One region of the Symbiobacterium turbinis genome, then DNA from elsewhere that is predicted to be linked to it. Evidence: a T-box and tRNA genes for the amino acid it is inferred to sense, from the RefSeq annotation. Region 1 holds a T-box; the other regions hold tRNA genes.
The links. The T-box of region 1 lies ahead of leuS (leucine--tRNA ligase). A T-box ahead of a tRNA ligase gene usually reads a tRNA of that ligase, here a tRNA-Leu.
Positions count from the first base shown of each region.

Region 2: it has a tRNA-Leu gene. The T-box ahead of leuS (leucine--tRNA ligase) is inferred to sense a tRNA for this amino acid. The anticodon was not compared.
Region 3: it has a tRNA-Leu gene. The T-box ahead of leuS (leucine--tRNA ligase) is inferred to sense a tRNA for this amino acid. The anticodon was not compared.

Region 1 covers NZ_AP042433.1:3,371,246-3,374,513, forward strand. Annotated here, with positions in the region: gene ACZ45O_RS16310 (sodium-dependent transporter) at 1-1,162, shown strand, start outside; gene ACZ45O_RS16315 (MetS family NSS transporter small subunit) at 1,165-1,287, shown strand; T-box leader at 1,353-1,591, shown strand; gene leuS (leucine--tRNA ligase) at 1,655-3,268, shown strand, end outside.
Region 2 covers NZ_AP042433.1:2,775,762-2,779,029, forward strand. Annotated here, with positions in the region: gene ACZ45O_RS13375 (methyl-accepting chemotaxis protein) at 1-1,096, opposite strand, end outside; tRNA gene ACZ45O_RS13380 (tRNA-Leu) at 1,404-1,490, opposite strand; gene ACZ45O_RS13385 (septum formation initiator family protein) at 1,588-1,950, opposite strand; gene ACZ45O_RS13390 (sigma factor-like helix-turn-helix DNA-binding protein) at 1,947-2,180, opposite strand; gene yabQ (spore cortex biosynthesis protein YabQ) at 2,324-2,842, opposite strand; gene yabP (sporulation protein YabP) at 2,890-3,225, opposite strand.
Region 3 covers NZ_AP042433.1:94,529-97,796, forward strand. Annotated here, with positions in the region: gene ACZ45O_RS00395 (ATP-binding protein) at 1-697, opposite strand, end outside; gene ACZ45O_RS00400 (response regulator) at 694-1,056, opposite strand; tRNA gene ACZ45O_RS00405 (tRNA-Leu) at 1,268-1,354, opposite strand; gene ACZ45O_RS00410 (RNA polymerase sigma factor) at 1,603-2,229, shown strand; gene ACZ45O_RS00415 (anti-sigma factor) at 2,219-3,268, shown strand, end outside.

The DNA.
Region 1 (3,268 bases):
CAGCTTTACCCAGGCCTGGGGCGAGGACCCCGGAACCTTCTTCAGCGGCGACTTCCTGGGGATCACGTCCGGCCCGCTGGAGCTGGGCGGCCTGCGCTGGGGGATTCTCGCCGCCGTCGCGGTGGTCTGGTTCGCGAACTACTACATCTCTGCCCAGGGCATTTCCGGCGGCATCGAGAAGGCCTGCAAGGTCATGACGCCTTTCCTCATTGTGGCCATGGTCATCTTCGTCATCCGCGGCGTCACGCTGCCGGGGGCCACCTACGGCCTGAACTACTTCCTCAACCCGGACTTCAGCAAGATCATGGACCCCGGCGTCTGGGTGGCTGCCTACAGCCAGGTCTTCTTCTCCACCACCCTGGCCGTGGGCGTGATGATCGCCTATGCCAGCTACCTGCCCCAGGACTCCGACCTCGCCAACAACGCCTTCATCACCGTCTTCTCCAACTCATCCTTCGACTTTATGGCCGGTCTGGCGGTCTTCTCTACCCTGGGCTACGCCGCGGTCAGGGCCGGCGTGCCGTTCGAGGAGATGGCCGTGGCGGGCCCCGGCGTGGCCTTCGTCGCCTTCCCGAAGGCCATCTCGATGCTGCCCGGCCCCGCCTGGCTGCAGTCGCTCTTCGGGATTCTGTTTTTCGCCGCGCTGCTCCTGGCCGGCATCTCGTCCTCCATCTCGCAGATGGAATCCTTCGCCTCGGCGGTCATCGACCGGTTCGGCGTGAACCGCCGGAAGCTGCTGGGCTGGTTCGCCCTCATCGGCTTCGCCTTCAGCGCTCTCTTTGCCACAGGCGCCGGCGTGCACATCCTCGACATCGTCGACCACTTCGTCGGCAGCTACGCCATCGCCATCCTCGGCCTGGTGGAGGCCATTGTGCTGGGCTACATCATGGGCACGGCAAGGATCCGGGAGCACGTGAACCTCACCTCCGACATCCGGGTGGGCCTGTGGTGGGACGTGCTGGTGAAGTTCGTCACCCCGGCGCTTCTGGGCTACAACATCCTGTCCAACTTCGTCAGCGAGTTCCGGGAGCCGTACGCCGGGTACCCGACCAGTGCCCTGATCCTCTTTGGCTGGGCGGTGGCGATTGCCATGTTCGGCACCGCGTTGTTCATGCAGTGGCGCTCGCAGCAGCTTGACCTGACGGGCGGGGAGGTGGGCTAGCCATGCCGCAGGCCGGTCTGCTGCCGGGTTCGGTCGCCATGATCGTCTTCGGCGCCGCACTGCTGTGGGGCGGACTCACCTTCTTCATCGTGACGGCGCTGCGGGCCGAACAGAAGAAGAGGTAGCCGCACAGGTTTTGCTTGACTTCGGCCTCAGGGCTTGCGATAATAAAGGACGATTCACGCAAGCAACAGAGGCCATGACGGGGAGCAGTAGCCGGTTCAACGCTCTCAGAGAGCCGCCGGGCGGTGCGAGGCGGCAGCGGGTGGCTGGCGAATCTCGCCCCTGAGCCGTATGGGTGAACCGCCGAGGTGGACCTCAGCGCACAGCCCGTACCGGGATCGGCCCGTTACAGCCGGCAGAGGCGGGTCCGGTTTGCGCCGGACCAAGCAGGGTGGTACCGCGGGAGCACTGGCTCTCGTCCCTTCACGGGGGACGGGAGCCTTCTGGTTTTCTGAGCCCCGTCTGAGGCAGAGGAGGTCCAGCCGCATCATGGCAGAGGAACGCTTTGATTTTCGCGAGGCAGAACCCCGGTGGCAGCGCCGGTGGGAGGAAGCGGACATCTACAGGGTGGAGCGGGATCCGAGCCGGCCCAAGTATTACGCGCTGGCCATGTTCCCGTACCCGTCGGGCAAGCTGCACATGGGCCACGTGCGCAACTACACCATCGTCGACGTCATCGCGCGCTACCGGCGCATGAAGGGGTATAACGTGCTGCACCCCATCGGCTTCGACTCCTTCGGCATGCCGGCGGAGAACGCCGCGATCCAGCACGGCGCCAACCCGGCGGTCTGGACACGGGAGAACATCGCCGAGATGACGGAGCAGCTGAAGCAGCTGGGCTACTCCTACGACTGGTCGCGGGCCGTCTACACCTACCGCGAGGACTACTACAAGTGGACCCAGTGGCTCTTCCTGCAGTTCTACAAGAAGGGGCTGGCCTACAAGAAGACCGCCCCGGTCAACTGGTGCCCCTCCTGCCAGACCGTGCTGGCCAACGAGCAGGTGGAGGGCGGCCGGTGCTGGCGCTGCGACTCTGAGGTCACCAAGAAGGATCTCTCCCAGTGGTTCTTCCGGATCACTCAGTACGCCGACGAACTGCTGGACGACCTGAAGCTGCTGGAGGGCGGTTGGCCCGACCAGGTGCGGGTCATGCAGGACCACTGGATCGGCCGCTCGGAGGGCGCAAAGGTCGATTTCACGCTGGAGGCCACGGGCGACAAGATCCCCATCTTCACGACCCGCCCGGACACGATCTACGGCGTCACCTTCATGGTCGTCGCGCCGGAGCACCCGATCGTGGAGAAGATCTGCACCTCCGGCCTGATCCCCGAGGACCGGGTGGCCGCCATCCGGGCCTTCCAGGAGAAGATGAAGCACCTGACCGAGATCGCCCGTACGGCGGAGGACACGGAGAAGGAAGGCCTCTACACGGGCCTGGATGTCATCAACCCGTTCAACGGCGACAAGGTGCAGCTCTGGATCGCCAACTACGTGCTGATGGATTACGGCACCGGCGCGGTGATGGCCGTGCCGGCCCACGACCAGCGCGACTTCGAGTTCGCGAAGAAGTACGGGCTGCCGATCAAGGTGGTCATCCAGAACCCCGAGGGCACCCTGAAGGCCGAGGAGATGACCGAGGCGTACGTGGACCCCGGCGTCATGGTCAATTCCGGCCCCTTCGACGGCACCCCGAACCTGGAGGGCATCGCCAAGGTGGCCGCCTACGCCGAGGAGCAGGGCTTCGGCGAGAAGACGGTCACGTACCGGTTGCGCGACTGGCTGATCAGCCGCCAGCGGGGCTGGGGCGCGCCGATCCCCATCGTCTACTGCGAGAAGTGCGATACGGTGCCCGTGCCGGAGAGCGAGCTGCCGGTGCGGCTGCCCGACGACCTGGACTTCAGCGGCCAGGGCGGTTCGCCGCTGGCCAGGCACGAGGGCTTCGTCAACACCGTCTGCCCGCAGTGCGGCGGCCCCGCCCGGCGGGAAACCGACACGATGGACACCTTCGTCTGCTCCTCCTGGTACTACCTGCGGTACACCGACGCCAACAACGCCGAGAAGGCGTGGAACCAGGAGGACGTGGACTACTGGATGCCGGTGGAC
Region 2 (3,268 bases), 600 kb from region 1:
TCTCCTCAAGCTCGCTGAGGGTGCGCGCGACAACGTCCACCCCGGCCTGTGTCCGCTCAACGGCCTTGATGCCACGGTCCGCTGTGCCGGTAGCCGTAGTCGCCATCTCCTCCAGACTGGCGGCCATTTGCTTCACAAGCGTGTCGGCGCTCTGGACGCTTTCAGCCGTCTGACCGGCCCCTTCGGCGATCTGCCGGATGGAGTCGCGGAGCTGATCCATCAGCGCCCTGGCCTCGGCGGTTCCCCTGGCCTGCTCAGAGCTGCCCGCGGCGACCTGCGTGATCGCCTGCGCAGAGCTGGTCGCGGCCTGGGCCGCAGCGTCAGAGGCGGCGGAGAGCTGTTCCGAGGCATCCATGACCGTCTCCACGCCCTGGCTGATCTGCTGCAGCAACTCGCGCAGGTTTGCCGTCATCTCGCCCATCGCCCTCGCAATGTCGCCGACCGCACCGCCGGTTCCCGCCTCCAGGCGTTCGGTGACCAGGTTCCCGGCGGCAATCTGCCGCGCGGCATTCGCCAGCCGCTGCATCCCGGTTTTCGTAGTGCGGGCGGTCAGCAGAGACACGATCAGGATGCCGAGCAGACCGATCGCGAGCAGGACCAGGAGGGCCAGCTGCAGCTGAGCGGCTCTGCCCTCTGCGGCCGTCACGCGGTTCGCTGCATCGCGCTGCATCTCCGAAACGAGCTCTGCGCTGTGCGCGCTGATCGTCTCCAGGGCGGGCGCCAGCTCGTCCCGCCAGGCAGAGGCATCCGCCTGCAGACCCGCCCGGGTCGGCAGGGCGCCTGCGGCAGCATGGTACTTGTCGAGGTCCTTCCGCATCTGTTCGATGCGCGTCCGGGTCGATTCGGCGGTGGCCAGTTCGGCGAGGTCGTCCAGCCATCCCGTCAGTCGGGTGCGGGCCTCCTGCGCCCAAGCGAGGTGCCGCTCGTCTCCAGACAGGAAATACTCCCGCATGGCCCCGGCCTCGCGCAGCAGCTCCGCATGCACCTCCTGCGCGATCCCGGCCAGTTCCCGCTGCCGGTCCACTTCATTTAGTTCGCCGCGGACGTGTTGGAGCGCGAAAAACCCGAGCCCCCCCAGGGACAGAATGAAGACCATGATGAGCAGCGATGACAAGAGTAGACTTGAACCGCTCCTGAGCCGAGTGTTGAGCCCCATAGAGAAGTATGCCTCCCTCAGTGATCGTTGCTGCGGTGGCGCATACACAAGAGAGACGGCCGTCCGACTGGAAAGACCGTCCATCTGTGCGTCGTACGAACCACATTTTACGATAGTTAGCGGCGTTTCTCTAGCTGACTTGTAGAATTAGCAGCATTAGTTATTTTGTGCTATCGGGCAATAGGTAAGGCCGCACCAGACACGCAGACGGGCTGCAGGGACAATACCCTGCAGCCCTTCTCTCATCTGGTGCCCGAGGCGGGACTCGAACCCGCACGGCCGCGGCGGCCCCAGGATTTTAAGTCCCGTGCGTCTGCCATTCCGCCACTCGGGCCAGATCGCGTCAGTTCATCTTAGCACGTGCCGGCAGCCGATTTCAACCGACCATCTCCTGACAGCGCGGAAACAGGGCGCCGAACCGACGCCCTGGCTCAGTTCATTCCGGGAATGACCGTTTGATAGACCTGTTCATCCGGCCAGGTAAACCCCAGCTGCTTCGCCTTCAGCTCCATTGACTCGTCGCTGGTGACCCGCTCCAGCGTCTCCGACAGCCGCTGCTTCTTCTCCTGCAGCGCTTTCAGCTCGGCCTCCACCTGCGCCTGCACCTGCAGGGCCTGCTGCAGTTCCACCTTTGCCTCGTAGAGCTCCAGCGCCGCGAACGAGAGGACTGCTCCGACCGCGGTGATCAGCGCGCCGGTCAGCCAGTGCCACCGCAGGGGATTTCCCCTGACGCGCCGGCCTGGCTGTGACGCGGTCGCCGCCGAATCCGCCCTCCGCCTATGGGGAGTCCTCATTCTTCTTCCTCCCTGTCGGCGCTGTCAAACAGCCCCAGACTGTCGCCCGGCAGAACAATGACCACCTGGTAGCCCTTGGCCTTCGCCCGGTTGTACAAGGTCGCGACGGTGCTGGCTGCGAGCGAGAGGCGCCTGGCGACCTGCTCGTTGCTCCAGCCCATCTCTTTCAGCACCACAACCTGCCGCTCCCGGAAGCTCAGCCGTTCTGCTCCGCGGATTTCGATGTTCACTGCCGCGTCAGCCCCTGGCTACCAGTTATGCACAACCTGTGGATAGCCCTGTGTACAACCTGAGTACAACCTGGGTACAAGCTGTGTACGTTCTTATTACCTTCTTCGACAAACGGGAAACTCCTGCTCGAAGGGCCGAAACTTCATTTTCTTTGCCCCCGCAGCCAGCGCCTGAGCGCGCGCCGGACGCGCCGTTTGGTAAGCAGATAGTGGAGCCGCAGCCAGCGGTACGGCCCCCGGAGCTGCCGGGCCAGCCAGGATCCGGACCACTGCGCCCCGCGCTGCAGCAGCCCCGCCAGGGCCAGCAGCGGGAGCCAGAGCAGCCGGAGAAACAGCTCCCAGAGCAGGTGGAGCGCCCAGGCCACCGCGCGCAGGAGGCCGTCGGCCAGCCAGAGCACGGTCGGACTCGCGAGCGCGTAGTAGAGCAACAGGCCGATCAGGAGGCCGACCAGCACATAGAGCCGGTACTCGCCCCAGTTGCCCAGGAACAGGCCGGTGCCGACCATCGCCGTGGCCGCGCCCCAGAAAAGCAGATCCCCCAGGGCCGCCAGCAGCGGCCCTGGGCGCAGGAACCGCCTGACCGCCCTGAGCAGGTCGAACAGCAGGCCGACCCCGATGCCGCTGAGCACCGTCATGAAGAGCGCGTAGAACTGAAGCTCCATCCGCAGCACCGGACCGCCCCCTCGCCCCGACTGCCCGTGCCCATCCGCTACCTGAGCAGCCGCTCCAGGAATGACCGGCCGCGCGGCTGTCGGCCGCTCCGCTGCCGCGGGCTGGCGTACTGCAGGCCCGAGACAAAGCCCTCGATCTCGAACTCGCCCTTCTCCAGGTCCAGCTGCTTGATCTGCAGATCCTCACCCCGAATCGTCAGCAGCCCCATCTCCGTCTCCAGATTCACCTCTTCGTCGTCGAAGCTGTCCACGGCGACCACGCCGGTGATCTGCACCCGCTCCCGGTTGGCAATACTGAGGGAGTGGCTGCTTGCCGGCTGCTCGCCCATACCGGGGCTCCTGCCCTCCGTCCGGTACGGCGTCCGCTCCTCCACCTGTGACCGACCTCCTCTGCACCCCCCGAAACCGGGGAACCTG
Region 3 (3,268 bases), 520 kb from region 1:
GCTCGCCCTGGGAGATCCGGTTGGCTGCATCGGCCAGGGCGGCCGTGGAGCGGGTGACGCCCCGGGCGAACACCAGGAAGCCGCCCAGGGCCAGCGCCGCCGCCAGCGAGATCGCCAGCCACGTGATGCGCACCACCTGGTCAGAGGCCAGTCTGGCCCTGGCCACGTCCTGATCCATGCGCACCGTCTCCGCATGGATGAAGTCGTCCCGGTACTTGTTGATCCGCTCGGTGTAGCTGACGCCGTCGTTCATGAGCAGGATGCCCACCTCGGATGACCCCTGCCGCATCATCGCGATCTCCGGCTCCGCCACCTGGATGCGCCAGGTCTCAATCAACTGCTGCAGTTGGTGGACCCGGCCGACCTGTTCGGTGTCGCCCGCCACGCTCTCTTCCAGCTCCGAGAGCAGCAGGCGCAGGTCATCCATCTTGGGGCCGTACGGCTCCAGCATGGCCTCGTCGCCGGTGACCAGATAGCCCCGCAGGGCGGCCGTCAGTTCGGCGTACAGGGTGGCCACCTGCTCCGCGCGCCGCACGTTCTCCTGGGTGAGCCGGGCGCGCTCCTGGAAGTTGTTGAGCTGGGTGAAGGTGAAGGTCAGGATAAGCCCCAGCCCCACCAGCAGGGAGAGCAGGAAGAGCAGCAGGCCGAAGACGCGCAGCCGCAATCCGGTATCCCAGCGGTAAGGCGACTGGCTCATCCGACCGCCTCCTTGACCGTGCGGATCAGGTGATCCAACTCGAAGGGCTTGACCAGGTAGGCCGCGGCGCCGGCCGCGATCCCGGCCTGCACGTCGGCCTGCTGGGCCCGGGCGGTCATGAGCACGACGGGGATGCCGCGCGTGGCCGGGTCGCCCTTCAGGGCCGTGAGGCACTCCAGACCGTCCATCCCTGGCATCATCCAGTCAAGAAGAATAAGGTCGGGCGACGTCTCCCGGGCGCGGGCCAGGGCCTCTGAGCCGTCGTGCGCCAGGGTCACTTCATAGCCGCTGTGCTTCAGCTGGAAGGCGACCAGTCGTGCGATGTCAAGGTCGTCGTCCGCGACCAGAATGCGTGCCATGCCTCTATCCCTCCATCTCAGGCGAGCGGGAGGCCCCTGAATGGTATACAGGGACCATGTCTTGAGTGTACCAGTATCCAAGGCATTTGTGTGGATATGTTTTGATCTACGGTCCGGACCTGATAGACCGTCACCGCACGAAAGGTCCGGCGCGGCATATACATAGGCGAAGCGGGCTGTAGGGGGAAAACCCTACAGCCCGCCTGCAAGCTGGTGCCGAAGGCGGGACTCGAACCCGCACGGGGGGTTACCCCACTCGATTTTGAGTCGAGCGCGTCTGCCATTCCACCACTTCGGCTTGAGTGCTTCGTTATGATAGCACATTGCGTGACTGGCTGGCAAGAACAGACGGTTGGCGAATCGTGCCACAGAAGCCCTGCGCGCAGGGAAACGTGATGCGTTTACCGAAGTATCCTCGCAGGTGTGCACCTGTACCCTGCGGCGTTTGCAGTATAAACAGTGTGCACGTTATAGTATTGGGTTGGAACTTCGTGCCCCACGACAGCGTTTGGAACATTGCCCCGCACAGGGGGAGGAGTGAAGTTGGTGTCCAAATCCCTCGACGAACTCCTGGTAGAGAGGGCCAAACGGGGGGACGTTGAGGCGTTTGAGAAGCTGATCAGCCAGCACGAGAAGACGGTGTACAATATCGCCTTCCGGCTGACCGGCAATCACGAAGACGCCTCAGATGTCGCCCAGGAAGCCTTCATTCGCGCATATAGTTCGTTGGCCGACTTCCGGGGCGACTCCTCCTTTGCCACCTGGCTGTACCGCATTGTGAACAATGCGTGTCTGGACGAATTGCGCCGGCGCAAGCGGCAGAAGGTCACCTACCTCGACCAGACCGTCGAAATGGAAGACGGCGAGGTATCCCGGCAGATCGCAGATCCCTCGGACGGGCCCGAGCAGGCCCTGGAGCGGGTGGAACTGCGGCGTGCGGTTCAGGAGAGCATCCTGCAGCTTGACGAGGAGTACAGGGTCGTTCTGGTGATGAGGGAGCTGCTGGGGTACTCATACAATGAAATCGCAGAGGCGCTTGACCTCAACCTGGGTACGGTGAAGTCCCGGCTCAGCCGGGCGCGGGGCGCCCTCAAAGAAAAGTTCATGAGCCTGGAACTTTTGTCGCCGAAAGTCGTCTACAGCCCTAGGAGGGGAAAAGCCCATGAACTGTGACGGAGTTCGTCCGCTCCTGTCCGCGTACATCGATCAGGAGCTGTCCGGCGGAGAGTTGCTGCGCGTGGAGCGGCACCTCCGGCGGTGCCATTGGTGCGCGGCGGAAGTGGACGCCCTCCGGCAGACGGTTGCACTGGTCGCTTCCCTGGATGAGGTTGAGCTTCCTGCCACGTTTCACGCAGAACTTCACCAGCGCCTGATCTCGGAGGATCCGCCCATCGCCAAGGCGCGCAGGGCGGGGCGGGGCCGCTCCCGGCTGCCTTCCTTCCGGCGCTGGGCGATTCCTGCGGCTGCAGCCGCAGCCCTGGTCATCGGCGTTGCCGGCCTGAACCGGTTGGCGCCGCCTGAACCGCAGGCAGAGCCGCGACACGGGGATACCGTCGCGGTTGTACCCGACGATCACGTGGCCACGGAAGAGGTGCCGGGCACGGTTTCGCCGCCCGACACATCGGACGTCACTGAACAACCGCATCATCCGGTGAACGGTCCCGAAGAACAGCCGCCGTCTAGCACCGGAGGAGTGAATAACCAGTCGGATGATCCGTTGACCGAACAGCCGGAGCCGGGCGCCCCCGGCGCGGGGGAGACCGACCTGCCGCCAGCTTCCGGTGAAGAAGGTCCCGCAGATCCGCCCACACCGCTGGGGCCCACCCGGCCCGGCAGCGGCGTGACGACCGCCTCAGTTTCCGGTGAGACCGGGGAGCAGGGCGAACTGCCGCCTGAGCCGCAGTTTTCCGCCATGGCCGAGGTGACGGTGGCCAACCCCGGCGCCGAGGCCGAGCAGGTGCGCATGCGGCTCGCCCAGTGGCGGGTACAGGAGAACGGGCGGATCGGCACCGTCGAGTTGCAGATCTTCGTTCCTGCAGATGACTTCCAGGAGGCCGTGGCGCTGGTGAACAGCGAGCTGTCGGCCTACGGCGCCCAGCTGGCGGTGCAGGAGAAGGATGTGGCCAGCCAGCTCGCCGAGACGGCTGAGCGTATCGCGGCGCTCGCGGAGGAGCGCGACGCCCTGGCAGCCCGCCTGGAGGGCGAGGGCGGT